DNA from 3 places in the Variovorax sp. PvP013 genome. Region 3 is predicted to be linked to each of the others. Evidence: riboswitches for the same ligand, from Rfam matches in the RefSeq annotation. Region 3 holds a riboswitch; each other region holds the start of a gene.

Region 1 (7,864 bases), on a different contig from region 3:
TGTACCTGGCGACCTTGCGCGCCGGCCATGTCTTCCTGCCGCTGAACACCGCCTACCGCAGCGCCGAGATCGCCTACTTCATCGGCAACGCCGAGCCCGCCGTGATGGTGTGCAGCAGCGCCAACGCCGACTGGGTGGCGCCGATCGCCGTGGCAGCCGGCACGCGCCACGTCTTCACGCTCGACGACGACCGCAGCGGCAGCCTGCTCGACGTCGCCGCGCAGTGCCCGGACCGGCACGCGCCGGCGCACAAGGCCGACGACGACCTCGCCGCCATCCTCTACACCAGCGGCACCACCGGGCGCAGCAAGGGCGCGATGCTCACGCACCGCAACCTGCGCTCCAACGCCGAGGTGCTCAAGGACTACTGGGGCTGGGTCGAGGGCGACGTGCTGATCCACGCGCTGCCGATCTTCCACGTCCACGGCCTGTTCGTCGCCCTGCACGGCGCCCTGCTCAACGGCAGCCGGATGATCTGGTTCGACCGCTTCGACCCGAAGCGGGCGGTGGCGCGCCTGGCCGACGCCACCGTCTTCATGGGCGTGCCGACGCTCTACGTGCGCATGCTGGTCGAGTCCGGCCTGACGCGGGAGGCCTGCGCGCGCATGCGGCTGTTCATCTCCGGCTCGGCGCCGCTGCTCATCGAGACCTTCGAGACCTGGCGCGAGCGCACCGGCCACACCATCCTGGAGCGCTACGGCATGAGCGAGACGGCGATGCTGACCTCCAACCCCTACCGCCCGGTGCAGGGCGAGCGGCGCGGCGGCACGGTGGGCTTTCCCCTGCCGGGCGTGAGCCTGCGGGTGCGCACGGCCGACGACGGCGGCGGCGGCGAGTTCCGCGACTGCGTCACCGACGAGATCGGCGGCATCGAGGTGGCCGGACCCAACGTCTTCGCCGGCTACTGGCGCATGCCGGAGAAGACGCGCGAGGAGTTCACGGCCGACGGCTTCTTCAAGACCGGCGACGTCGGCCGCATCGACGGCCTGGGCTACGTCACCATCGTCGGACGCAGCAAGGACCTCATCATCAGCGGCGGCTACAACGTCTATCCGGCCGAGATCGAGGGCGCCATCAACGAGCTGCCGGGCGTGGCCGAGAGCGCCATCGTCGGCGTGCCGCATCCGGACTTCGGCGAGGTGGGCGTGGCGCTGGTGGTGGGCCGCCAGGGCGAGCGGCCCGACGCGGAGGCGATCCTGGCGGCGCTGAGCAAGCAGCTGGCGAACTTCAAGATCCCCAAGCGCTGCTTCGTGGTCGACGAGCTGCCGCGCAACACCATGGGCAAGGTGCAGAAGGCCGCGTTGCGCGAGCAGCACAAGGGCCTGTTCGCCGGCAGCACGGCGGCCGCCGGCGCGGGCAACGCCCGCTCCGAGCCGATCAGGCCGGCAACGAGGTGAGCGTGTTCGGTTCGTCCACCGACACGCCGTTGGCGTTGCTGCGGAACTGCGCCGCCATGTCGTAGACCGCCTTGCGCACGCGCATGATCGAGCCGATCGGGCGGTGCGCGGCCAGCGCGTGCCAGGGCGAGAACGACATGCCGTCGTCCACCGCCGCCGAGCGCGCCGGGCTCCAGGCGACCTGCGGCTGCGCGCTCAGGCGGGCCACGGTGACGAAGGGGCTGCGGTCCTCCGGCCATTCGACCGAGGCGTCCTCGATCGGCATGGCCTCGATGTCGGTGCACAGCTGCACGCGCAGTTCCCACTCGCCGCCGTTGTGGGCGAAGTGCCGCAGCACGGCCTCGCGGATGACGTCGGGTCCGTCGCCGAGGTCCAGCAGCGTGCCCGTCAGCGCCACCAGTTCGGCCGACACCGGCGCCAGCGACAGCTTGGCCATGTAGGGGCCGTGGAGCAGCGGCACCTGCGTGTAGAAGGTCTCGCCGAGGATGTGGGTCGCCGGATGGCCGCCCATGGTCTTGAACGTGGCGACCTCGCCGCCGGCCTTCTCGACCAGCGTCTCCAGTCCGCGCAGGGCGGCCGACAGCACCTTCTTCAAACCCGGCGCCTTGTCGGTGGTCGCGGCCAGCAGCTTGAGCGGACGCAGGAAGGCCTTGGCCGTGGGCGCGCTGAACACCGGGCCGTTGACCAGCACGAAGTCCTGCGTGACGTCGCCCTCGGAGCCCGAGACGCGGTCGCCCTCGACGCCGACGACCTTCAGCGCGACCCCGCGCGGCGTGGAGACGGCGTCGTCGAGCAGGTCGCCCGGCGTGGTGGAGAAGCGCATGGCCACGGGATAGGTGCCGGGCTTGGCGAACAGGCCCTGCGCCAACCGTTCCGGCAGGCCGTCGAGCACCTTCAATTCGGCCAGCAGCAGGCCGTGGCTCTTGGCGTGCACGCTGCGGTAGGCATGGCCCTCGTCCCTGTGCACGATCTCGCTGATCCGGTGCAGCGCCTCCTTGAGTTCCTGCGTGGTCTTCGATTCGTCGTCCTCGAGCGATTCGTGGGACGGCTGGTAGCGCAGCGGCTCGGCGGCGTGGGGCAGGGGAGCGGACATGGTGTTGTTTTCCTTCGTGGGTGGACGCGGCGCGGACGGCCTTCGGGCGGCGCGGCCCGCGGGGGCGCCGGTCAGTATTCGAAGGAGGGGAAGCGGGAATCGTCAGCGGCGCCGACGAGGCCGTGTCGGACGACGTGGCGTCGACCGGAAGGGAAGAAGGTGTCTGCGAATGTGCACCGGACCCGCATCCTGAACCAGGGTTCAGGTGGGCGAGGGCAGCCACGACTTCGGGTTCATCTGACGCGAGATGATCACGCCCGTCGAGCGATGTACCAAGCCCGGCTCCGGAGAGCATTGGAACAAGGAAATATTAAGCCCGGCGCGCACCGCAGACGGGGACGATTCTATGCGCCGGAGTCCGGCGTACGTGCCGGTTCAAGGCAAATGAGGGTCGCCGGCAAGGGCTTGATCGAGGCGCTTGACGAGGTCGTCGAGACGGTCCCGCGGCGCGGCCGGAGGGGATGGCGGCGGCAGCGCCGCCCGGCGTGCCTCGGCGTCGGCCTGCGCGCGGGCCGCGGCCTCGGCCTGCAGCCGGGCGTCGGCCTCCGCGCGGGCGCGCGCCATGGCGGCGGCCTCGATGTCCGCCTTGAGGCGGGCCGCCGCGGCCGCTTCGAGCTGGGCGTGGGCCTGGGCGGCGAGGTGGGCGGCGGCGGTGGCCTCCGCCGCGCTCGCCTCGGCCGCGGCCGTCTGCTGCCCGAGGTCGTAGGCCAGGTGGAGCGAGGCCAGCACGGCGATGCGGTCGCGCGCGCGCACCTTGCCGGCATCGCGGATGCGGCACATGGTGAGGTCGACGCGCTCGACGGCGTCGCGCAGTCGCGCCTCCCCGCCCTCGGGGCAGCCGAGCAGGTAGCTCTGGCCCATGATCTGGACTTCGATCTGCTTCATCGAACGGCCGCGAAGGCGGCGGGGGAAGGGGGAGCGGGCGGTGCCGGCGTGGTGGCGCCGTCGTGCGACGGGTCGGCCGGCAGGCGCTGCAGCACGGCGTCCAGGCGCACGCGGGCTTCGGCGAAGCGGGCGAGGAGCGCATCGCGCTCGTGCGCCAGGGCGGCCACCTGGTCCTGCAGCTGCGCGTTGGCGCGCAGGACTTCCTCGTGGCGCGCCAGCAGGCGCTCGACGCGCTCGGCGATCTGGTCGATGGGGCTCGGGTCGGACATGGAAACGATTGTATGAGCGCGATTCCGAAAAGGGCCTCCCGTAGAATCCGCCGCGTTGGTGCTCGCGCCGCGGTTCACGCGGCGCAGTTCAACGGGAAGCAGGAGCCACACGCCCCCCGGGCCGCGGCCAGCCTGCGCTGCCCCCGCAACGGTCCAGCAGACGGCGTCCTCACCGGCGCCACCTCCGCCAAGTCGCCACTGGGCGCCCTGAAACAGGTGCCTGGGAAGGCGGTGGAGGATGCGCTGCAAGCCCGGATACCGGCCAACGAGGTGACGGCGCCCTGTGCGCCGTCGTGACACCCAGACGTCCGGCGGGGAAGCCGGACAGGGTCTTGATTCCGAGCCTTCCGTTCCATGACGAATCCCGTTTTCCCCGCCGGCGCGCGCCGGTCCGCACCCGCACGTCCCCTGCCCCTGGCGCTGGCGCTCGCCGCCGCCTGGCCCGTCCTCGCGACGGCCCAGGCCCTGCCCGCCGACGCCACGCTGCGCGAGACCGTGGTCACCGCCACGCGCGTCGAGCAGCCGCTGGCCGACCTGGTGGGCGACGTCTCCATCGTCGACCGCGCCGCCATCGAGCGCAGCGGCGCGACCGGCGTGGCCGACGTGCTCGCGCGCCTGCCGGGCATCGAGATCGCGCGCAACGGCGGCATCGCCGGCACGAGCAGCGTCTTCGTCCGCGGTGCCGAGTCGCGCTTCACGGCGGTCTACCTCGACGGCGTGCGCATCGACTCGCAGTCCACCGGCGGCGCCGCGTGGGAGGCGATCCCGCTGGCGCAGATCGACCGCATCGAGGTGCTGCGCGGTCCGGCGGCGGCGGTCTACGGCTCCGACGCCATCGGCGGCGTGGTGCAGCTCTTCACCCGGCGCGGCGAGGGCGCGGCCCGGCCCTACGTGGGCGTGGGCATCGGCAGCCACGACCTGCGCCGTATCGAGGCCGGCGTGAGCGGCTCGGCCGGCGTCGACGGCGCGGTCGACTATTCGCTCGGCGCCGCCCGCGAGCGCAGCCGGGGCTTCGACGTGCAGCCGCTCGCGCTGCGCGTGCCGTCCGCCGACGGCTTCACCAGCCCGGACCGCGACGGCTATCGCATCGACTCGGCCAACGCGCGGCTGGGCCTTCGCATCAGCCCGACGCAGCGCATCGAGGCCACGCTGCTGGCCAGCGAGAACCGCGCCAGGTACGACGATCCGGCCTTCGCCGCGCGCGCGCCGGCCGCGTTCGACGACGACGTCAGCACCACCCGGCTGCGCACCGTCGGCGCGGCCTGGATCGCCCGCTGGAGCGACAGCTACAGCACGCGCGTGCAGGTCACCGACAGCCGCAGCACCTACGAGACGCAGCCCTCGTTCTACCGCACCGAGACGCGGCTGCGCGGCTACCTGTTCCAGAACGAGCTGCGCCTCGGCGCGCACCGGGTGACGGCCGCGCTGGAGCGGCGCGAGGACGCGCTCGACAACGCCGCGACGGCCTTCGGCGCGCGCCTCGCGGGCGACCGCGCGCAGAACGCACTGGCGCTGGGCTACGGCTTCGTGCAGGGGCCGCACTCGGTGCAGCTGCATGCGCGCCACGACGACGACAGCGAGTTCGGCGGCAAGTCCACCGGCAGCGCCGCCTACGGCTTCGCGATCACGCCGCAGTGGCGGGCCACCGCCTCGGTGGGCAGCTCGTTCCGCGCGCCGACGCTCTATCAGCGCTTCAGCCAGTACGGCGTCGCCGGCCTGCAGCCGGAAGAAGGAAAGAACGTCGAGGTCGGCCTGCGCTACACGCAGGGCGCGACCACCGCCGGCGTCGTCGCCTACCGCAACCGGATCACCAACCTGATCGCCTTCGGCGCGCCGGGACCGTGCCTGGACGACTTCGGCTGCTACGGCAACACGGCGCGCGCGCGGTACGAGGGCGTGACGCTGTCGGCCGGCCACCGCATCGGCGACGTGACGCTGCGCGCCTCGGCCGACTTCCAGGACCCGCGCGACCTCGACACCGACCGCCAGCTCGCGCGCCGCTCGCGCCGCCACGCGACGGTGGGCGCCGACTGGCGCCTGGCCGGTTGGACCCTGGGCGCCGAGGTGCAGGCCTCGGCCCTGCGCTACGACGACGCCGCCAACACGCGCTCCTTGGGCGGCTACGCGCTGCTGAACCTGTCGGCGACGACGCAGCTCACGCGCGAACTCGGCCTGGTCGCGCGCATCGACAACGTCGGCGACAAGGACTACCAGCTGGCCCGCACCTACGCGACGGGTGGCCGCCGCGGCTACGTCGGTGTGAAGTGGACGCCGCAGTAGGCGTGACGACGGTGCCGGCGCCGGGGGCGGACGGCGTGATCCGTCGCGCCGCCGTGCTGGTGGCCGCGCCGGCCTCGGGCCAGGGCAAGACGACCGTCGCGGCGGCGCTGGCGCGGCTGCACGCGCGCGCCGGGCGGCGCGTGCGGGTCTTCAAGTGCGGGCCGGACTTCCTCGATCCGCAGTGGCTGGCGCTGGCCTCCGGCGCGCCGGTGCATTCGCTGGACCTGTGGATCAACGGCGAGGCCGACTGCCGCGCGCGCCTGCACGCGGCCGCCATGTCGGCCGACCTGCTGATCGTCGAGGGCGTGATGGGGCTGTTCGACGGCCGTCCGTGCGCGGCCGACCTGGCCGAACGCTTCGGCCTGCCGGTGCTGGCGGTGATCGACGCGCGGGCGATGGCCGGCACCTTCGGCGCGCTGGCCTTCGGCCTGCGGAACTTCCGCCCCGGCCTGCCGTGGCTGGGCGTGCTGGCCAATCGCGTCGCGGGCGAGCGCCACGCCGACATGCTGCGCGAGGCGCTGCGGGAACCGGCGCAGTGGCTGGGCGGACTGCCGCGCGGCCCGGCGTTCACGCTGCCGGAACGCCACCTGGGCCTGGTGACGACCTGCGACACCGCCGACGCGCTCGCGCGCCTGGACGCCGCCGCCGATGCGCTGGCCGCGACGCCGCTGGGGGCGCTGCCGGTCGAGGCGCTGCCTCGGGTGCGCTTCGACGCGCCGCGTCCTGCCGAACCGGCGACGGCGACGACAACCGCGGCCGCGACCGCCCGCCCGCTGGCCGGCCGCACCGTCGCGGTGGCGCGCGACGCGGCCTTCGCCTTCATCTATCCGGCCAACGTCGACGTGCTGGAAATGCTCGGCGCGCGGGTCGTCTTCTTCGCGCCGCTGGCGGGCGACACGCTGCCGGCCTGCGACGCCGTCTGGTTGCCGGGCGGCTATCCGGAGCTGCACGCCGCCGCGCTCTCGGCCTGCGCGCCGCTGCGCAAGGCGCTGGCCGCGCACGCCGCCGCCGGCAAACCGGTGTGGGCCGAATGCGGCGGGATGATGGCGCTGTTCGACACCCTGGTCGCAGCCGACGGCACCGCGCACGCGATGTGGGGCCTGCTGCCGGGTGCCTCGACGATGGGGAAGCGCCTCGCCGGGCTCGGCCCGCAGGTGCTGCGCCTGGCCGACGGCGGCACGTTGCGCGGCCATACCTTCCACTATTCGACCAGCGACACGCCATGCCCGGCGGCGGCGCGCACGTCGCCGCCGCCGGGCCAGCCCGGGGCGACGGCGCGGTCCGGCGAGGCCGTCCTCGTGCACGGGGGCGTGCGGGCGAGCTACTTCCACGCCTGGTTCGCTTCCGACCCGCGCGCGACGGCGCGGCTCTTCGACGCCGCGCCGATCGCCTTCGCGGAAGATGCCGCCACCGCCACCGCTGCCGCCACCGCCACCGCCGACGTGATCGACGCGGCATTCCACGGACCCTCGCGCGATGCCTGAACGCGAACTCATCCTCGGCGGCCAGAAGAGCGGCAAGTCGCGCCGTGCCGAACTGCGGGCGAAGGCCTGGCTGGACGGCGATCCGGCGCGCCGGGCGGTGCTGATCGCCACCGCGCAGCCCTGGGACGACGAGATGCGCGCGCGCATCGCGCGCCACCGCCGCGAGCGCGCCGCGCGCGTGCCGGGCCTGCGCACGGTGGAGGAACCGCTGCGGCTGGCCGAGGCCGTCGCCGCCCACGGCGCGCCCGAGACGCTGGTGCTGGTCGACTGCCTGACGCTGTGGCTGACCGCGCACCTGATGCCGATGACGCCCACGGACCGCGATGCCGGCATCGCGATCCGCGACCTGCTCGCCGCCATCGGCGCCGCGCGCGGCCCGCTGGTGCTGGTGGGCAACGAGATCGGCCTGGGCGTGATCCCGCTGGGGCGCGAGGTGCGCGCCTTCGTCGACGCGCT
Region 2 (7,864 bases), on a different contig from region 3:
AGGTGAAGGTCTCGAACCTGATCCTGGTCGACCACGACGGCAGGGTGGTGGAGGGCGATCACGCCGTCAACCGCGCGGGCTTCGTGCTGCACGCGGCCGTGCACGAGGCCCATCCCGACATCCTGGCGATGTGCCACGCGCACACCGTCTACGGCACCGCCTTCGCCGCGCTCGGCAAGAAGCTCGAGCCGATCAGCCAGGACGCCGCGGCGTTCTACGAGGACCACGTCGTCATCGGCGACGAGGCCGGCCAGGTGGCGGTGGAGGTGAAGGCCGGCAACAAGGTCGCCAACGCCTTCACCGGCGTGAAGGCCGCCATCCACCAGAACCACGGCCTGCTGACCGCCAGCCGCCACGGCATCGAGGCCGCGGCCTTCTGGTTCATCGCGCTGGAGCGCTGCTGCCAGCAGCAGCTGATGGTCGAGGCCACCGGCGTCACGCCCCGGCTGGTGTCGCCCGAGCGCTCGCGCTACAGCCGCGAGCATGTGGGCAGCGAGTACATCGGCTGGCTGCACTTCCAGCCGATCTACGAGCAGATCGCGCGGAGCCAGCCGGACATGTTCGACTGATCCCGATCCGCGACCTCGGAAAAAACAACAACGGAGACACCATGAACACGACCACCCTGCCGCACGGGGCGGCGGCGCAGCCGCGCACGGAAGACGCGGTCTACGCCCGCGTCACCTGGCGGCTGATCCCGCTGCTCTTCATCTGCTACGTGGCGGCCTACCTCGACCGCGTGAACGTCGGCTTCGCCAAGCTGCAGATGCTCAACGACCTGAAGTTCAGCGAGGCCGTCTACGGCCTGGGCGCGGGCATCTTCTTCATCGGCTACTTCGTCTTCGAGGTGCCGAGCAACCTGCTGATGCACCGCTTCGGCGCCCGGCGCTGGATCGCCCGCATCATGATCAGCTGGGGCGTGATCTCCGGCTGCATGATGTTCGTGACGACGCCGGCGATGTTCTACGTGATGCGCTTCCTGCTGGGCGTCGCGGAGGCCGGCTTCTTCCCCGGGATCATCCTGTACCTGACCTACTGGTACCCGGCGGCGCGGCGTTCCAAGGTGACGTCGCTGTTCATGACCGGCATTCCGATGGCCGGCGTCATCGGCGGGCCGCTGTCGGGCTGGATCCTGGCGAGCCTGGACGGCGTCGGCGGGCTGGCCGGCTGGAAGTGGCTGTTCGCCGTCGAGGCGCTGCCCTCGCTGGTGCTGGGCGTGGTCATCCTGAAATACCTCGACGACCGCATCGGCGACGCGACGTGGCTGAGCGCGCAGGAGAAGCGGATGCTCCAGCGCAACGTCGACGCCGGCCAGGCGCAGGTCGAGAGCCACTCGGCGCTGGGTGCCTTCCGCAATCCCAAGGTCTGGATCCTGAGCGCGGCCTACTTCGGCTTCATCATGGGGCTCTACGGCATCGGCTTCTGGCTGCCCTCGCTGGTCAAGGCCTCGGGCGTGTCCGACCCGGCGACCATCGGCTGGCTGGTGGCGCTGCCCTACGCCGCCGCGGTGGCCTGCATGGTGTGGACGAGCGGCCACTCGGACCGCACCCGCGAGCGCCGCTGGCACATCGCGATCCCGGCGCTGGCCGGCGCGGCCGGCCTGGTCGCCAGCACGCTGGTGCCGCAGACGCCGGCGTGGGCCATCGTCACGCTGACCGTCGCGACCATGGGCATCCTGACCGGCCTGGCGCAGTTCTGGTGCCTGCCGCCGGCCTTCCTCGGCGGCGCGGCGGCGGCGGCCGGCATCGCGCTGATCAATTCGGTGGGCAACCTCGCCGGCTTCGTCAGCCCGTTCATCGTCGGCTTCGTCAAGGACGCCACGGGCAGCACCAACGACGGCCTGTTCGTGATCGCCGCCAGCCTGCTGGTCGGCGGAGCCATCGTGCTGTCGCTGTCCAGGCGGGTGCTCGACCGCTGACGACGCCGCGGTCCCGACGGCGCCGCCGCCTCACAGCGGCACCGTCGCCTCCTTGAGCACGCGCAGCACGAAGTGCGACTTGCTGTGCCGGATGCCGGGGATCTTGTAGAGCTTCTCGCGCAGCAGCCGCTCGTAGTCGCGCGTGTCGCGCACGGCGATGCGGATGTAGTAGTCGTAGTCGCCCGAGACCAGGTAGGCCTCCTGGATCTCCGGGATGGTGGCGAGCACCTGGCCAAAGGCGTAGAGCGTGTCCTCGGTGTGGCTCTCCAGCGTGAGCTGCACGATCACCGAGTCGCGATAGCCGATGCGCGCCGGGTCGACGGCGATCGTGTAGCGCTTGATGACGCCCTCGGCCTCCAGCCGCTTGATGCGGCTCCAGCAGGTGGTGGGCGACAGGCCGACCTCGGCGCCGATGTCCTGCAGCGTGCGGCGCGAGTCCTCCAGCAGCAGGCGCAGGATGGCCATGTCGGTCCGGTCGAAGGAGGCTTCGGCGGCATCGCCGGATTTCCGGTTGTTCTTCAAGCTGCCACCTGGAATTCGTGGGGAGTCGGGAGGCACATTCTGCCCATGGCGGCCGCCCGGGCGTGCCGGCCGATCTGCTCCAATCGATCGATGCAAGATTTCCTGTCGGATCGGGGGGTGAGGATCGGCCGCGTGGTGCCGGCGACCTGCGTGCTGGTGCTGCTGCACTTCGGCCAGGACTTCCTCAAGCCGCTGGCCATCGCGAGCATGCTCGCCCTGGTGGTCGCTCCGCTGGTGCGCAAGCTCGCCAGGAGCGGCCTGGGGTCGACGACGTCCACGCTGGTGTCGGTGGCGCTGGTGGCGGCCTGCGTGGTCTGGATGGGCGCGGTGCTGACGATCCAGCTGGTCTCGGTCGCCGCCGACCTGCCCCGCTACCGGGCCGCCATCGAGGCCAAGGTCGACTCGGTCCGGGAGACGGCGGTGCGGCCTTTCGAGCGCTTCGAGGCGCAGCTGCGCAGCGCGGCGCCGCCGGAGGCCGGCCGCGACGGGGCGGGCGCGCCGGCGCGGTCGCGGGCGTCGCAGGCCGCGTCCGGCCGGACGCCGGCCCAGGTCCAGGCACCGGCGCCGACCCCCTCGGCCGCCGACCTGGTCTCGAAGCTGCTGTCCGCGCTGGTCGGGCCGGTCGGGGAGGCCGGCATCGTCTTCGTCCTGCTGGTGTTCATCCTGCTGGAGCGCGAATCCCTCGGCGACCGCTTCATCCGGCTGGTGGGCGAGGCGAAGCTGGGCACCACCGTGCAGGCGCTCAACGACACGGCGCAGGGCGTCTCGCGCTTCTTCCTGTCGCAGTCGATCGTCAACGTCGCCTTCGGGGCGGTCGTCGGGGCGGGCCTGTGGCTGATCGGCATCCCGCACGCGGCGCTGTGGGGCGCGATCGCCGGCCTGCTGCGCTTCGTGCCCTACGTCGGCGTGCTGGGGGCGGCCGCGCTGATCGCGCTGTTCAGCGCCGCGGTGGATCCGGGCTGGAGCCTCGTGCTCGCGAGCCTGGGGCTGTTCCTCGCGCTGGAGCTGACGGTCGCGCACGTGATCGAGCCGCAGGTCTACGGCCACAGCACCGGCCTGGCGCCGCTCGCGGTCATCGTCTCGGCGCTGTTCTGGGGCGCGTTGTGGGGGCCGGTCGGGCTGCTGCTGTCGACGCCCTTGACGCTGTGCCTGGTGGTGGTGGGGCGGCACATGAAGGCGCTGGAGCCCCTGACCATCCTGCTGACCGAGTCGCCCGGCCTCAACGCCGGGCAGCGCTTCTACCAGCGCGCCCTGAGCGGCGGCGCCGACGCCATCATCCGGGACGCGCGCGCCTTCCTGCGCCGCGACAGCTTCGCCCGCTACTGCGACCAGGTCCTGCTGCCGGGGCTGGCGCTGGGCGTGGCCGACTTCCGCGCGGGGCGCATCGACGCGCGGCAGCGCCTGCGCATCCAGACCCAGGTCGTGCGGCTGGCCGAGTCGTTCGCGACGACCAAGCTGGGCTGGCGCGCGCGGCGGCGCGCGTCCATCGTCCTGACCGACGCGCACATCGGCACCCGCCTGCGCCAGATGCGCGAAGCCCGTCTCGGCCGGTGGCAGGGCGAGCTCGACGTGCCCACGGGCTCGATCGTGCTGTGCGTCAGCTCGGGCTCCGACCGCGACGAACTCCTCACCGAACTGCTGGTGCGGGCCCTGAGCGACGCCGACATCGACGCCCGCAGCGTGTCGATGGAGGAGCTGCCCGATCCCTCGCGGGACGACAAGGCCCGGCTGGTGGGCACCGTCTTCGTCGCCTATCCGCCCCAGGCGTCCTTCGCCGCCTGGACCGCGCTGACGGCCGAATTCCGCGCCGCGCTGCCGCACGCCGTGCTGGTCACCATCCGGCTGCCGCTCGACACCGCGGCCGCGCCGGAGGACGCCGTGGCGGCGCAGGTCGACCTGGTCCTGCATTCGTACGCCGAGGCCGAGACCTTCATGCTGCAGGGTGCCGGCGCGGCCGCCCCGTCGTCCGCCCTGCCGTGACGGCCGACCCGGCCGTGCCCGGGCGTGCGGCTATGATCGCCGCGTTGGTGCTCGCCCCGGCTTTCCGGTCGGGGCAGTTCAACGGGAATCAGGACAGGCGTCCGCGGCGATCCGTCCGCGCGCCTCAACCTGAGCTGCCCCCGCAACGGTAAGCGGACGCGAGCTTCCTGCTCGCTGCTCGTGTCGACAGACCACTGGGTGAACCCCGCGCAAGCGGTGCCGCCCGGGAAGGTGACACGGGTCGTCTCCGCCAGCCCGGATACCGGCCAACGAGGTGGCGTGCCGCATGCGTGCGGCGCGCCGGATGGTGCGGATCTGCGGGGAAGCAGGCGAGCACGACCGACCGGTGTTCCTCTCTTGAATCAAGTTCTGCCGTCCGAGCCGGGCCCGTCGCGCGCCCATGGGCCGTCGCGCGACGACGTCGCCGGTGTCCGATCCGGCCTCGTCACGGTGCTGACCGGCACCGGCAAGGGCAAGAGCACGACCGCCTTCGGGCTCGCCATGCGCGTCCACGGCGACGGCGGGACGCTCAAGATCTACCAGTTCATGAAGGTGCCGACAGCACGCTTCGGCGAGCATCGGCTGTTCGCGCAGCTCGGCCTGCCGATCGAGGGCCTGGGCGACGGCTTCAGCTGGAAGAGCCGCGACCTGGACCGCTCGGCCGCGCTGGCGCTCGACGGCTGGGCGCGCGCCGAGGCCACCGTCCGCGCGGGCGCGCACGACATGGTGGTGCTCGACGAGATCATGTACCCGCTGCGCTACGGATGGATTCCGCTCGAACGCATCCTGCGCTGCCTGCGCGAGCGACCCCCGCACGTGAGCGTCGTGCTCACCGGACGCAACGCCCCGGCCGAGCTGATCGCCATCGCCGACGAGGCCACCGAGATGGCCCTCGTCAAGCACCACTTCAAGGCCGGCGTGCCGGCACAGCGCGGCATCGAGGACTGACGCTCCCGCGTCCGCCCCGATCCATCCACCAGCACCTTTCCAACCCGACGCCGGAGAACACCCCCATGCAAAGTCGCAAGATCCCCGCCACCATCGTCACCGGCTTCCTCGGCAGCGGCAAGACCACGCTGCTGCGCCACCTGCTGCAGAACGCCGAAGGCCGGCGCATCGCCGTCATCGTCAACGAGTTCGGCGAGCTGGGCATCGACGGCGAGCTGCTGCGCGGCTGCGGCATCGGCTGCGACGAGACCGGCGCGCCCGACGGCCAGCTCTTCGAGCTCGCCAACGGCTGCCTGTGCTGCACCGTGCAGGAGGAATTCGCGCCCGTGATGGAGCAGCTCGCCGCGCGCCGCGACCGCATCGACCACCTGGTCATCGAGACCTCCGGCCTGGCGCTGCCCAAGCCGCTGGTGCAGGCCTTCCAGTGGCCGGCCCTGCGCAACGCCTTCACGGTGGATGCCGTCATCACGGTGGTGGACGCGCCGGCGGTGGCCGCCGGCCGCTTCGCCGACGACCCGCCGGCGGTGGACGCGCAGCGCCGCGCCGACGAGAACCTCGACCACGACTCGCCGCTGTCGGAGCTGTTCGAGGACCAGCTGGCCACCGCCGACCTGGTGGTCGTCCACAAGACGGACGGGCTCGACGCCGCCGCCCTGGCCGCGGTGGAGGCCGTCGTCCGCGCCGAGACCGCCGCCGGCGTGAAGCTGGTGCACGCGCAGCACGGCCGCCTCGACCTGGGCGTGCTGCTGGGCCTGGAGCGCGCCGTGGAGGATGCGATCGACGGGCGCCGGACCCATCACGACGAGGAGGAGGACCACGACCACGACGCCTTCGACTCGGTCTCGGTGACGCTCCGGGTGCCCGGACGCGACCGCCTGCTGGCGGTCCTGCGGGAGCTGGTCGAGCGCCACGAGATCTACCGGGTCAAGGGCTTCGTGGCCTTGCCGGACGCCGCGATGCGCCTGGTGGTGCAGGGCGTCGGCGCGCGCTTCGACAGCTACTTCGACCGGCCCTGGCGCGCGGACGAGACACGGCAGACGCGCCTGGTGCTGATCGGCGCGGCGCTCGACGGCGCCGTGCTGCAGGCCGAACTGGACGCGGAGCTGGGCCTGGCCGCCACCGCCTGACGCGACACCGCGAGGAAGCCGCCATGCACCTGCTGTCCACCCGCCCGGGCGGTCACGTCGAAGACGGCGGCCAGGGGGTCGTGCGCGTGGCGCAGACGCCCGCCCCGGTGGTCGTGCTGAGCGCGGCCGACACCACCCTGTCGCTGCTCGCCGACGCGGTCGGGCGGCTGGCGCCCGACTATCCGAGTGTGCGGCTGGCCAACCTGATGTGGCTGCGCCAGCCGGCGTCGGTGGACATGTACGTCGACGACGTGCTGCGCCATGCCCGCGTGCTGGTGATCGACCACCTGGGCGCGCCGAGCGACTGGGCCTACCTGGTCGAGCGGGCGATGTCGCTGGCGCGCGAGCGCGGGCAATGGCTGGCGATCTTCTCGGGCGATGCCTTCGAGGACCTGCAGCTGCTCATGCGCAGCAGCGCGCCGCACGACGACTGCCGCCACCTCTGGCGCTGCCTGCGGGAGGGCGGCCGCGACAACGCCGAGGCCTTCTTCGCGCTCATCGGCCACGCGGCGTTCGGCCTGGGCGCGCGGCCACCGTTGCCGGTGCCGCTGCCCCCGGCCGTGCGCTACCGGCCGCAGGGCGCGCCCGGTCGCGCCCCCTGCGGGCCCGATGCGCCGGCGGCGCTGCTGCTGTTCTATCGTGCGCACCTGCAGGCGGGCAACACCGCCGTGTTCGACGCGATGCTCGACGCCCTGGCCGCCGCCGGCCTCGCGCCGCTGGCGCTGGCCGTCGACTCGCTGAAGAACCCCGAGAGCCACGCCGCGGTCCAGGCCCTCGTCGCCGAGCACCGCGTGGCGATCGTGCTGAACGCCACCAACTTCGCCGTGGCGTCGATCGACGGCCGCGACGACGGCGACGCGTCCCCCGCCGCGCTGGCCGGCGACGCGCCCGTGCTGCAGCTCGTCACCGCCGGCGGCACCCGCGAGCAGTGGCTGGCCGACGCGCACGGCCTGGCGCCGCGCGACCTCGCGATGCAGGTGGTGCTGCCGGAGGTCGACGGCCGCGTCCTGACCCGCGCCATCAGCTTCAAGGGCACGGCCTGGCGCTGCGAGCGCACCGAGCTCGACGTGGTCCGCTACGAGGCCGACCCCGAGCGCATGGCCTTCGTGGCCGAACTCGCGCGCCGCTGGTGCGTCCTGCGCGACAAGCCCGAGGCCGACAAGCGCGTCGCGCTGATCCTGGCCAACTACCCGATCGACGATTCGCGCATCGCCAACGGCGTCGGCCTGGACACGCCGGCCTCGACCGTGGCGGTGCTGCGCGCGCTGGCGGCGGCGGGCTACCGGACCGGCGGCCTGCCCGCCGACGGCGACGCCCTGATCGCGGCGCTGCTGCGCGGCGTCACCAACGACGTCGACGCCAACGATGC
Region 3 (7,864 bases):
CCGTGGCCTGGGCGGCATCGACATCGCCCAGGACCTGACCCGTGCGGGCGGACACCGTGAGGCGGCCGCCGCGCGCGTCCACGATGCGCCACACCGGTTCGAAGCCGAGGCCGAGGCCGGAGTCGGTCCGGCCTGCCTGCATCTCCAACCCGATGCGGCGCGGCGGCAGGTCGCGCACCGTCCCGGGCAGCAGCGCCAGCGCGGCCGCCGGCGCCACGACGGCCTGCTCGAGTCGCAGCGGTGCGAGGCCCGCGAGCCGCTCGACGTCGGTGAGGTTCGGGTACCCCACGTACATCATCACCACGCCCGAAGCGAACCACATGACGAACAACAGACAGCCGCCGATGCCCAGCCACCGGTGCGTCCAGTAGAGCCCGTGCCGCACGCGCGGCCAGGCCCGTCGCCAGAGCGCGGTCATGCCGCGCGTCAGAAGTTCACCAGCGCCGAGAGCTCGACCGCGCGCGGCCGGCCCAGGAGCCACTGATTGCCGCCATTGGAGAACGACACCGGGTAGCGGCGATCGCCGAGGTTGTGGCCGCGCAGCGCGAACCGCAGCGACGGGCTCGCGCGCCAGCTCACGCCACCGTCGGCCACCGCATAGGAGCCGATCTGGCGCGTGTTGGCCGCGTCGACCTGCCGCGCACCCACATGGCGCACGCCGACGTCGGCCTCCCACTGCGGCAGGAAGCGCCAACGCAGCCAGAGGTTGGCCGCCTGCTCGGGCACTCCCGTGGGCGTGTTGCCGGTCCGCGAGATCAGGGCGCCACCCACCACCTCGTTGAAGTCGTCGTAGCGTGCGCGCAGCTTCGCGACGTTGGCTTCGAGCCGCAGGGTCGAGGTCAAGGCCCAGTCGAGCGTGGCTTCGATGCCCTCGGAGGACTGCCTGCCGATCTGCTGGGTGAGGTTCGGATTGAACGTGTCGCGCGAGAGCAGCCTGTCCTTCTCGATGCGGTAGGCGGCCACGGTCCAGGCGCCCCTCTCCTGCGCCAGCTGCCGCTTGTAGCCCACCTCCACCTGCCGGCCGGTGCTCAGGTCGAAGGGCACCTGGGTGGCGGACGTGGTGATCAGCGAGGTCAGCGGATCGGCCGCCCGCGCCACCTGGGCATAGAAGGATTGCGCAACGTCAGGCGCATACACCACGCCGAGACGTCCCGTGGGGAACTCGAAGGTCTTGTCGATGGTGTTGGCCGCATTGAGGAGATCCGCGCGCTCGACCTTCGCGTGGTCCCAGCGAACGCTGCCCACCACCGACCAGCGATCGTTGAATTCCAGCTTGTCCTCGGCGAAGAACGCATGGGTGTTCGTGCGGGTGCGATAGCGCGGCGTGTAGGCCACCGGCGAAGCGTAGAGGCCTGCGTCGAAGACGAAAGGGTCGACCGTCGAGCGTGCGCCGTAGGGCGAGTCGTTGGTGTGCTGGAAATCGATGCGATTGACGTCGAGCCCGACGAGCACCTGGTTGTTCAGGCCGAGCAGGTCGTGCCGGAGCGTGACGTCCGTGCGGTTGCCGATCTGTTCCTGGTCGTGACCGATCTGGAGGTAGTCGCCGCGCGCCACGCGGCGGGTCGCGGCATTGAAGGTGTAGCTTTCGGTGTTGCGCCAGTGACGCTGGCTCGCCAGCCGGTAGAGCTGGTTGCGCACGGTCGCGGCGCTGCCGGGCGCCCACTGCGCGTCGAGGCGGGTCCACCGGTCGTCGTACCGGATCTCGGCGTCGTCGACGTTGTAGTTCTGGCGCAGGGTCCTGGCGTCGAGGCGGCCGTCGATCAGCGGCACGCCGTAGTAGGTCTGTGCCGACTGACGGCCCTCGTCATGGGACAGCGTGAAGTTCAGTCGCGGCGAGACGTCGAGCCGCACCGCGGCGCCCACGGCCAGGCTGTCGGCATCGCCTCGCTGCATGAAGCCGTCGGTGCGACGGTGGCTGACGTCGAGGCGATAGGACAGGCGGTCGTCGATGGCACCACCGCTGCCGAAAGCGACCTGGCGGGTGGCGTCGGAGCCCAGCGTCAGCAGGGCTTCGTTCCGGATCGGACCCTGCATCGGTTTCTTCGGAACGACATTGATCGCGCCGCCGATGGCGCCCTCCCCGTACATCACCGAGGCCGCGCCGCGAAGCACCTCGATGCGATCGATCGACCAGGTGTCGAAGGGAAAGGTCACGGTGCCGGCACCGGCATAGAGCCGGGTGCCGTCGAACAGCTGCATCACCGAGCCATGGCCGGAGAAGCCGCGTGCCGCCATGGCGGTGCCGCCGTTGCCCGGACCCGGGGAACCGGTGATGCCGGTGGCGCGCGTGGCGGCCTCGACCACCGAGACGTCACCGCGCGCACGGATGAGGTCACCGCCGAGCACCTCGATGCTCGCGGGCGTCTCCAAGGGCGTCAGACCCAGCCGGCTGCCGGTCTCGGTGGGCAGGTCGATCGAGAGCGGCGTGTGTCGATCGGCTTCGACCTGGACCTGGTTGAGGCTCCGGTCACTGCCTCCAAAGGTGCGTTCGGATTGCTGGGCGACGACGCCGGCAGGTCCGACGGCCAGACCGATGCTCAACGAAAGGCTGGACAGACGCGTGCGACGACCGGGCACGCTCGCGCAATCGCGCAGGGGCGATGTTCGACTCATTGACTTCTCCTTCGACCCGCGTCCCCGCGGGCTTCGAACCGATGGCGGACGTGCAGGAGAAGGAAATGGACCGGCCGCGCGCGACGAAGCGTGCGAGCTCCTGGCCCGGACACGCCCTCCCGCAAGTCCGATGGCAGTCTCGAAGGCCGGTATCCGGGCTCGCGGAGTGTTCGAGTGCATGACATGCACGCGAGCGGAACCACCTCGCCTTCCCACGCCGATGCGCAGTGGCTGCCTGCTCCTGTGAGGGAGCAGGCCTGAGGGTTTCCATATCCGCCGACCGTTGCGGGGGCAGCGCAGGCTTTGAGACGTCAGCGACGACGTCCCGCACCTGCTTCCCGTTTAACCTGCCGAACCATGGCTGGTTCGGCAGGCACCTTCGGACTGTGACCACCGCAACGGGCATGGGCTCGTCGTGGCAGCGGTCAGATTGTAAGGACGGCTTCTTACCTATGTGTCCGGGAGAGAGGTGTTTCGCCAGACTGGCCAGGCAACTTCATCGCACCGAAGCGAAGGACGATCGCTCGATCAAAGCATCCTGTTTCGCTGATAAATCACAGATCATGGGCGTTATCAACACGCCAAGTCGGTTTACCTTGAAGGCACGGGCAAGGCAAATTCAACGGGTAGGCGCGCGGATCGTTCGCCCACCACGGGATCTCACGTCTGCCTGAAGAAGATGGACATCGTGTTCGCGGATCTCCTCATGTCGCCCTCGAAGTGATCTTTTCCAGCGTGATGGGAAGGCTTCGAATGCGTTTGCCAGTGGCATGGAACACGGCATTGCCGATCGCCGGTGCAACCCCCACCACGCCGATCTCGCCCACGCCCTTGCCTCCAAGGACAGTGGCCTGGAGGTCCGGTATACCAACCGAGATCACCTGGATCTCCGGCACGTCGGCATTCACCGGCACGGCATAGTCTGCGAAATTCGCGTTCACGGTCCGGCCGTCCCGCGGATCGATCCGTCCTTCCTCGAGAAGCGTCTGGCCCAGGCCCATCACCATGCCGCCGATCCACTGGCTTTCGGCGAGCTTGGGATTGAAGATCCGTCCACTGTCGAACGCGGCGACCATCCGCTTGACGCGGATCGTGCCGAAATCCTCGTCGACCCGAACCTCCACGAACTGCGCGCACCAACTGTGCGCCGAGACGCCGCCCTCGACCGCGCCCTTCAGCTGCGCGAAGCTGCGGTCGGCTGCATTTTTCATCGCGTCGGTCGCATCGGCGGCGAAAGTGTTGCCCTCGACTTCCAGCCTGTTCCGGCCGACGGCCTTGAGCAGGTTCGCGATGCTGACACCACCGGCCGGCCGGCGGGTGAGCCGAAGGGTGCCGCGCTCGAAACCGATATCCACCGGCTTCGATGTCGCCAGCGGCGACTTCGGGTCGTTGGCCGCCAACCTGCGCAATGCATCGATCGCGTTTCTCGCCGCCTTGTCGACGGCACTCGCGAGGTTGTTCGCCTGCTGCGAGCCGCCCGCCAGTGCCGAACGCGGAAGCACGGTGTCGCCCAGCCGGACGACGACGTTCGCGACCGGCACGCCCAGCACGTCGGCCGCCGTCTGAGCAAGGATGGTGTAGGTCCCCGTGCCAATGTCGGTCCCCGCGCTGAGCACTTCGATGCGCCCATCGGCATGGAACACGATCTTCGCTTCGCTGGCGGTTCGGATCATGGGATAGGCACCAGCGGCCATGCCGTAGCCGATGAGCTCGCGGCCCTCGCGCATCGAGCGCGGCTTCGGATTCCGGTTCCACCAGCCGATGGCCTTGGCGCCTGCGGCATAGGCCTCGCGCAGTTGCCGCGTGGTCCAGGGGAACTGATTGCTCGGGTCCTTGTCGGCCCAGTTGGCCAAGCGCAGGGCGACCGGGTCCATCTTGAGCGCACAGGCCAACTCGTCCATCGCGCTTTCTAGCGCGAAGGCGCTGGGGTTCTCGCCAGGGCCACGCTTCCAACCGGGCATGACGGTATGGACCGGGACCACGTTCAGGCGCGACGCGAAGTTCGGCGTCGCGTACATGATCTTGGTCACGTTGTTGCAGGCCTCGACGTGCACCTCGTCGATGGCCGTCTCGTTCCAGCTCTCGTGCACGATGGAGACGAGCTTCCCGTCTTTCGTGGCACCGAGCGACAGGTTCTGCCTGGTCGCCGGCCGGCCACCGAGTCCGGTGAAGGTCTGCGGGCGCGTCAGCGGCACCTTGACCGGTCGGCCGAGCCGGCGCGACGCCGCGCAGGCCAGGCCGACGTGCGGATGCGCGCCGATCTTCGAACCGAAGCCACCGCCCACGTAGGGCGAGATCACGCGCACGCGCTCGATGTCGATGCCCAGCCATTCGGACACCACGCTGCGCGCGCCGCCGACCCACTGGCTGGGTTCCCACACGGTGATCCTGCCGTCGTCCCAGGACGCGATGCAGGCATGCGGCTCCAGCGGCACGTTGTACTCGCGGGCGGTGGAGTAGGTGGCATCGACCCTCACCTCGGCGCCGGCGAGTGCGGCGGGCGCCTCACCCCAGACGGCGCCCATGTCGGCGATGGTCTGCGGCTTGGCCTTCGGATCGTCCAGATCCAGGATCGGCGCGGCGTCTTCGTAAGTGACCTTCAGAAGGCTCGCCGCTTCGGTGGCCTGCTCGAACGTGTCCGCCACCACCAGCGCGATGTGCATGCCGTTGAAGCGCACCACGTCGTCCTGCAGCGGTGTGAATTCCTCGGTGGCGCCGCCGCCCTTGCTGTAGACGGTCGGCTTGTTCAGCTTCAAGGGATTCTGCGGCGTGTAGACATCTGCCACGCCCGGCAGCGCCTTGGCGGCCGAGGTGTCGATGCCGACGATGCGCCCGGCCGGCCGCGTCGATTGCACCGTGACGCCATAGGCCAGGTTCTCCAGCTTCTGCTCGATCGCGTACCGGGCCAGGCCGGCGACCTTCAGCGGACCTTCCGCGCGGGAGAACGCGGCGCCGAGGGCCGCTCCAGGGGCGGGCGCGATCCCGCGTGCGACCGCCTCGTCGGCCGGCAAGCCGACGCCTGCGGTCGCCACCGCGGCGGTGCCGACGCCCAGCTTCATGACGGCGCGGCGGTTCAGTTCGAGTTCGTCGTGTCGGTTCATGCCACACCTCCAACGGTCATCAGTGCACGGGCCACGACCTTGGGTGCCAGATCGATCTTGAATGCGTTGTGTCCGCTCGATTTCGCGCCATCGGCGGTGGCCGCGGCGGCAGCGCGCAGCGTGGCTTCGTCAAGGGTCCTGCCCTTGAGCGACGCCTCGACCGCGCGCAGTCGCCAAGGCTTGGTCGCGACGCCGCCGAGGGCGATGCGCACGTCGCGGATGGTCCTGCCATCGGCCTCCATGTCGAGCCCGACGGCCGCGCTGGCCGCAGCGAACTCGTACGACGCGCGGTCCCGCACCTTGAGGTAGTGCGAGCGTCGCATCGCCGCCGAGCGCGGCACCTCGATGCCCACGATCATTTCGCCGGGCACCAGGCGGGTTTCGAGATGCGGTGTCTGGCCGGGAAGCAGGAAGAAGTCGTCGGCGGGAATGCTTCGCTCGGTCGCACCCCTGACGATGACCCTGGCATCGAAGGCCACCAGCGCCACCGCGAAGTCTCCCGGATAGATCGCGATGCAGGCATCGCTGGTGCCGAGCACGGCGTGGTTGCGGTTGACGCCATTGAGCGCCGCGCAGCCGGAACCGGGTGTGCGCTTGTTGCAGTCCGGGTAGGCGCCTGGGTCTCGGAAATACGTGCAGCGTGTGCGCTGCATCAGGTTGCCGCCGATGGAGGCCATGTTGCGCAACTGCGCCGAGGCGGCGCGCCAGAGGCTCTCCGACAGCGCGGGCGCGGCGGCCTTGAGGTCGGCATGGTCGGCGACCTTGCTCATCTTCGCAAGCGCGCCGATGCGAACGGCATCGGCCGACACCACGATGCCATCGAGGCCCGCGATGCGCGTGATGTCGACCACGCGCGCAGGTCGCTCGACGTTGAGCTTCATGAGGTCGAGCAGCGTCGTGCCGCCCGCGAGCAGTCGGGACTCAGGTTGGGCGGCTTCAGCGCCCGCAGCCGCGACGGTATCGACGCGCAGATAGTCGAACGGTCTCACAGCACGGCTCCCTTCTTGACGCGACCGGCCGCATCGCGCACGGCGGCAACGATGTGCGGATAGGCACCGCAGCGGCAGAGGTTGCCGCTCATGTACTCGCGGATCTCGTCGTCCGAATTCGCATGGCCTTCACGGATGCAAGCCACGGCCGACATGATCTGCCCGGGCGTGCAGTAGCCGCACTGGAAGGCGTCGTGTTCGATGAAGGCAGTCTGTACGACGTGCATCAGTCCGTCGCTGGTCTGAAGTCCCTCGATGGTCTTGATCGAACGACCTTCGACCTGTGCGGCGAGCGTGAGGCAACTGAGCACCCGTTCGCCATCGACGTGGACGGTACAGGCGCCGCACTGGCCCTGGTCGCATCCCTTTTTCGTCCCCGGCAGGAAGGCGTGCTCGCGCAAGGCGTCGAGCAACGTGGTTCGCGTGTCCAGTTGCAGATCGTGGCGCTTGCCGTTGACCTCCAGCGCGAGTTGGCGAAAGGGTGACATCTCAGGTCTCCTGCGATGGGGTCAGCTTCTCGAAGAAACCAGCGTGGAAGTTGCCTGCGTTGTTCACGAGGACATCGATGCGGCCGAAGCGCGCCACCGCGGCTCCGGTCGCCACCCTCGCCTCGTCGGCGTCGGTGATGTCGAGCCTCACCGTCAGCAGTCGCTCGTGCCGGCCGAGCGCTGCGTCCAGCTTGCCGGGGTCGCGTCCCGTGGCGACCACCTGATGCCTAGCCTTCAGCGCCGCACGGACGATGTCCGCTCCGAGGCCGCGGCCTGCGCCGGTGACCAACCAGACCTTGTCATTCGAATTCATCGTGTGTTCCTTGGATGTGTCGTTCAAGCGCATCACGCGTCGCTGTCGACGACGCGCATCTGCTCGGGGTTCATGCGTCCGCCACGCACCTTCGTGCTCACGAAGGCGGTGTCGATCTCCGCCAGGTCGACCGGAAGCAACTGGATACCGGTCGATGCCAGGTTCTCGCGCAGATGGACCGGGTTGCGGGTGCCAGGAATGGGCACGACGAACGCCTTCTGCGCGAGCAGCCAGGCGAGCGAGACCTGCGCGGGCGTGGCGTTCCTGCGTTCGCCCACCTTTCTCAGAACATCCACGATCGGTCGGTTCGCGGTCAGATTCGCCGGCGTGAAACGCTCGAAGCCCGAACGCAGGTCCGTC

Evidence for each region. A riboswitch is a leader RNA that binds a small molecule or an ion and turns the genes downstream of it on or off. The one in region 3 is predicted to bind cobalamin.
Region 1: it holds a riboswitch for cobalamin, as region 3 does, so the genes downstream of both, ABID77_RS05025 (TonB-dependent receptor domain-containing protein) here and ABID77_RS17765 (TonB-dependent receptor) in region 3, are expected to answer to the same signal.
Region 2: it holds a riboswitch for cobalamin, as region 3 does, so the genes downstream of both, cobO (cob(I)yrinic acid a,c-diamide adenosyltransferase) here and ABID77_RS17765 (TonB-dependent receptor) in region 3, are expected to answer to the same signal.

The regions. Positions count from the first base shown of each region.
Region 1 covers NZ_JBNDLF010000001.1:1,041,546-1,049,409, reverse strand. The annotation lists gene ABID77_RS05045 (malonate--CoA ligase) at 1-1,397, shown strand, start outside; gene ABID77_RS05040 (catalase family protein) at 1,378-2,490, opposite strand; partial or broken gene ABID77_RS05035 (cell division protein ZapA) at 3,136-3,375, opposite strand; gene ABID77_RS05030 (DUF904 domain-containing protein) at 3,372-3,644, opposite strand; cobalamin riboswitch at 3,684-3,925, shown strand; gene ABID77_RS05025 (TonB-dependent receptor domain-containing protein) at 3,999-5,924, shown strand; gene ABID77_RS05020 (cobyrinate a,c-diamide synthase) at 5,936-7,408, shown strand; gene ABID77_RS05015 (bifunctional adenosylcobinamide kinase/adenosylcobinamide-phosphate guanylyltransferase) at 7,401-7,864, shown strand, end outside.
Region 2 covers NZ_JBNDLF010000008.1:73,218-81,081, forward strand. The annotation lists gene ABID77_RS18220 (class II aldolase/adducin family protein) at 1-569, shown strand, start outside; gene ABID77_RS18225 (MFS transporter) at 611-1,918, shown strand; gene ABID77_RS18230 (Lrp/AsnC family transcriptional regulator) at 1,949-2,383, opposite strand; gene ABID77_RS18235 (AI-2E family transporter) at 2,531-4,420, shown strand; cobalamin riboswitch at 4,449-4,705, shown strand; gene cobO (cob(I)yrinic acid a,c-diamide adenosyltransferase) at 4,790-5,368, shown strand; gene cobW (cobalamin biosynthesis protein CobW) at 5,434-6,495, shown strand; gene cobN (cobaltochelatase subunit CobN) at 6,519-7,864, shown strand, end outside.
Region 3 covers NZ_JBNDLF010000007.1:158,919-166,782, forward strand. The annotation lists gene ABID77_RS17760 (PepSY domain-containing protein) at 1-418, opposite strand, end outside; gene ABID77_RS17765 (TonB-dependent receptor) at 427-2,541, opposite strand; cobalamin riboswitch at 2,741-3,008, opposite strand; gene ABID77_RS17770 (xanthine dehydrogenase family protein molybdopterin-binding subunit) at 3,318-5,714, opposite strand; gene ABID77_RS17775 (FAD binding domain-containing protein) at 5,711-6,703, opposite strand; gene ABID77_RS17780 ((2Fe-2S)-binding protein) at 6,700-7,191, opposite strand; gene ABID77_RS17785 (SDR family oxidoreductase) at 7,193-7,504, opposite strand; gene ABID77_RS17790 (aldo/keto reductase) at 7,537-7,864, opposite strand, start outside.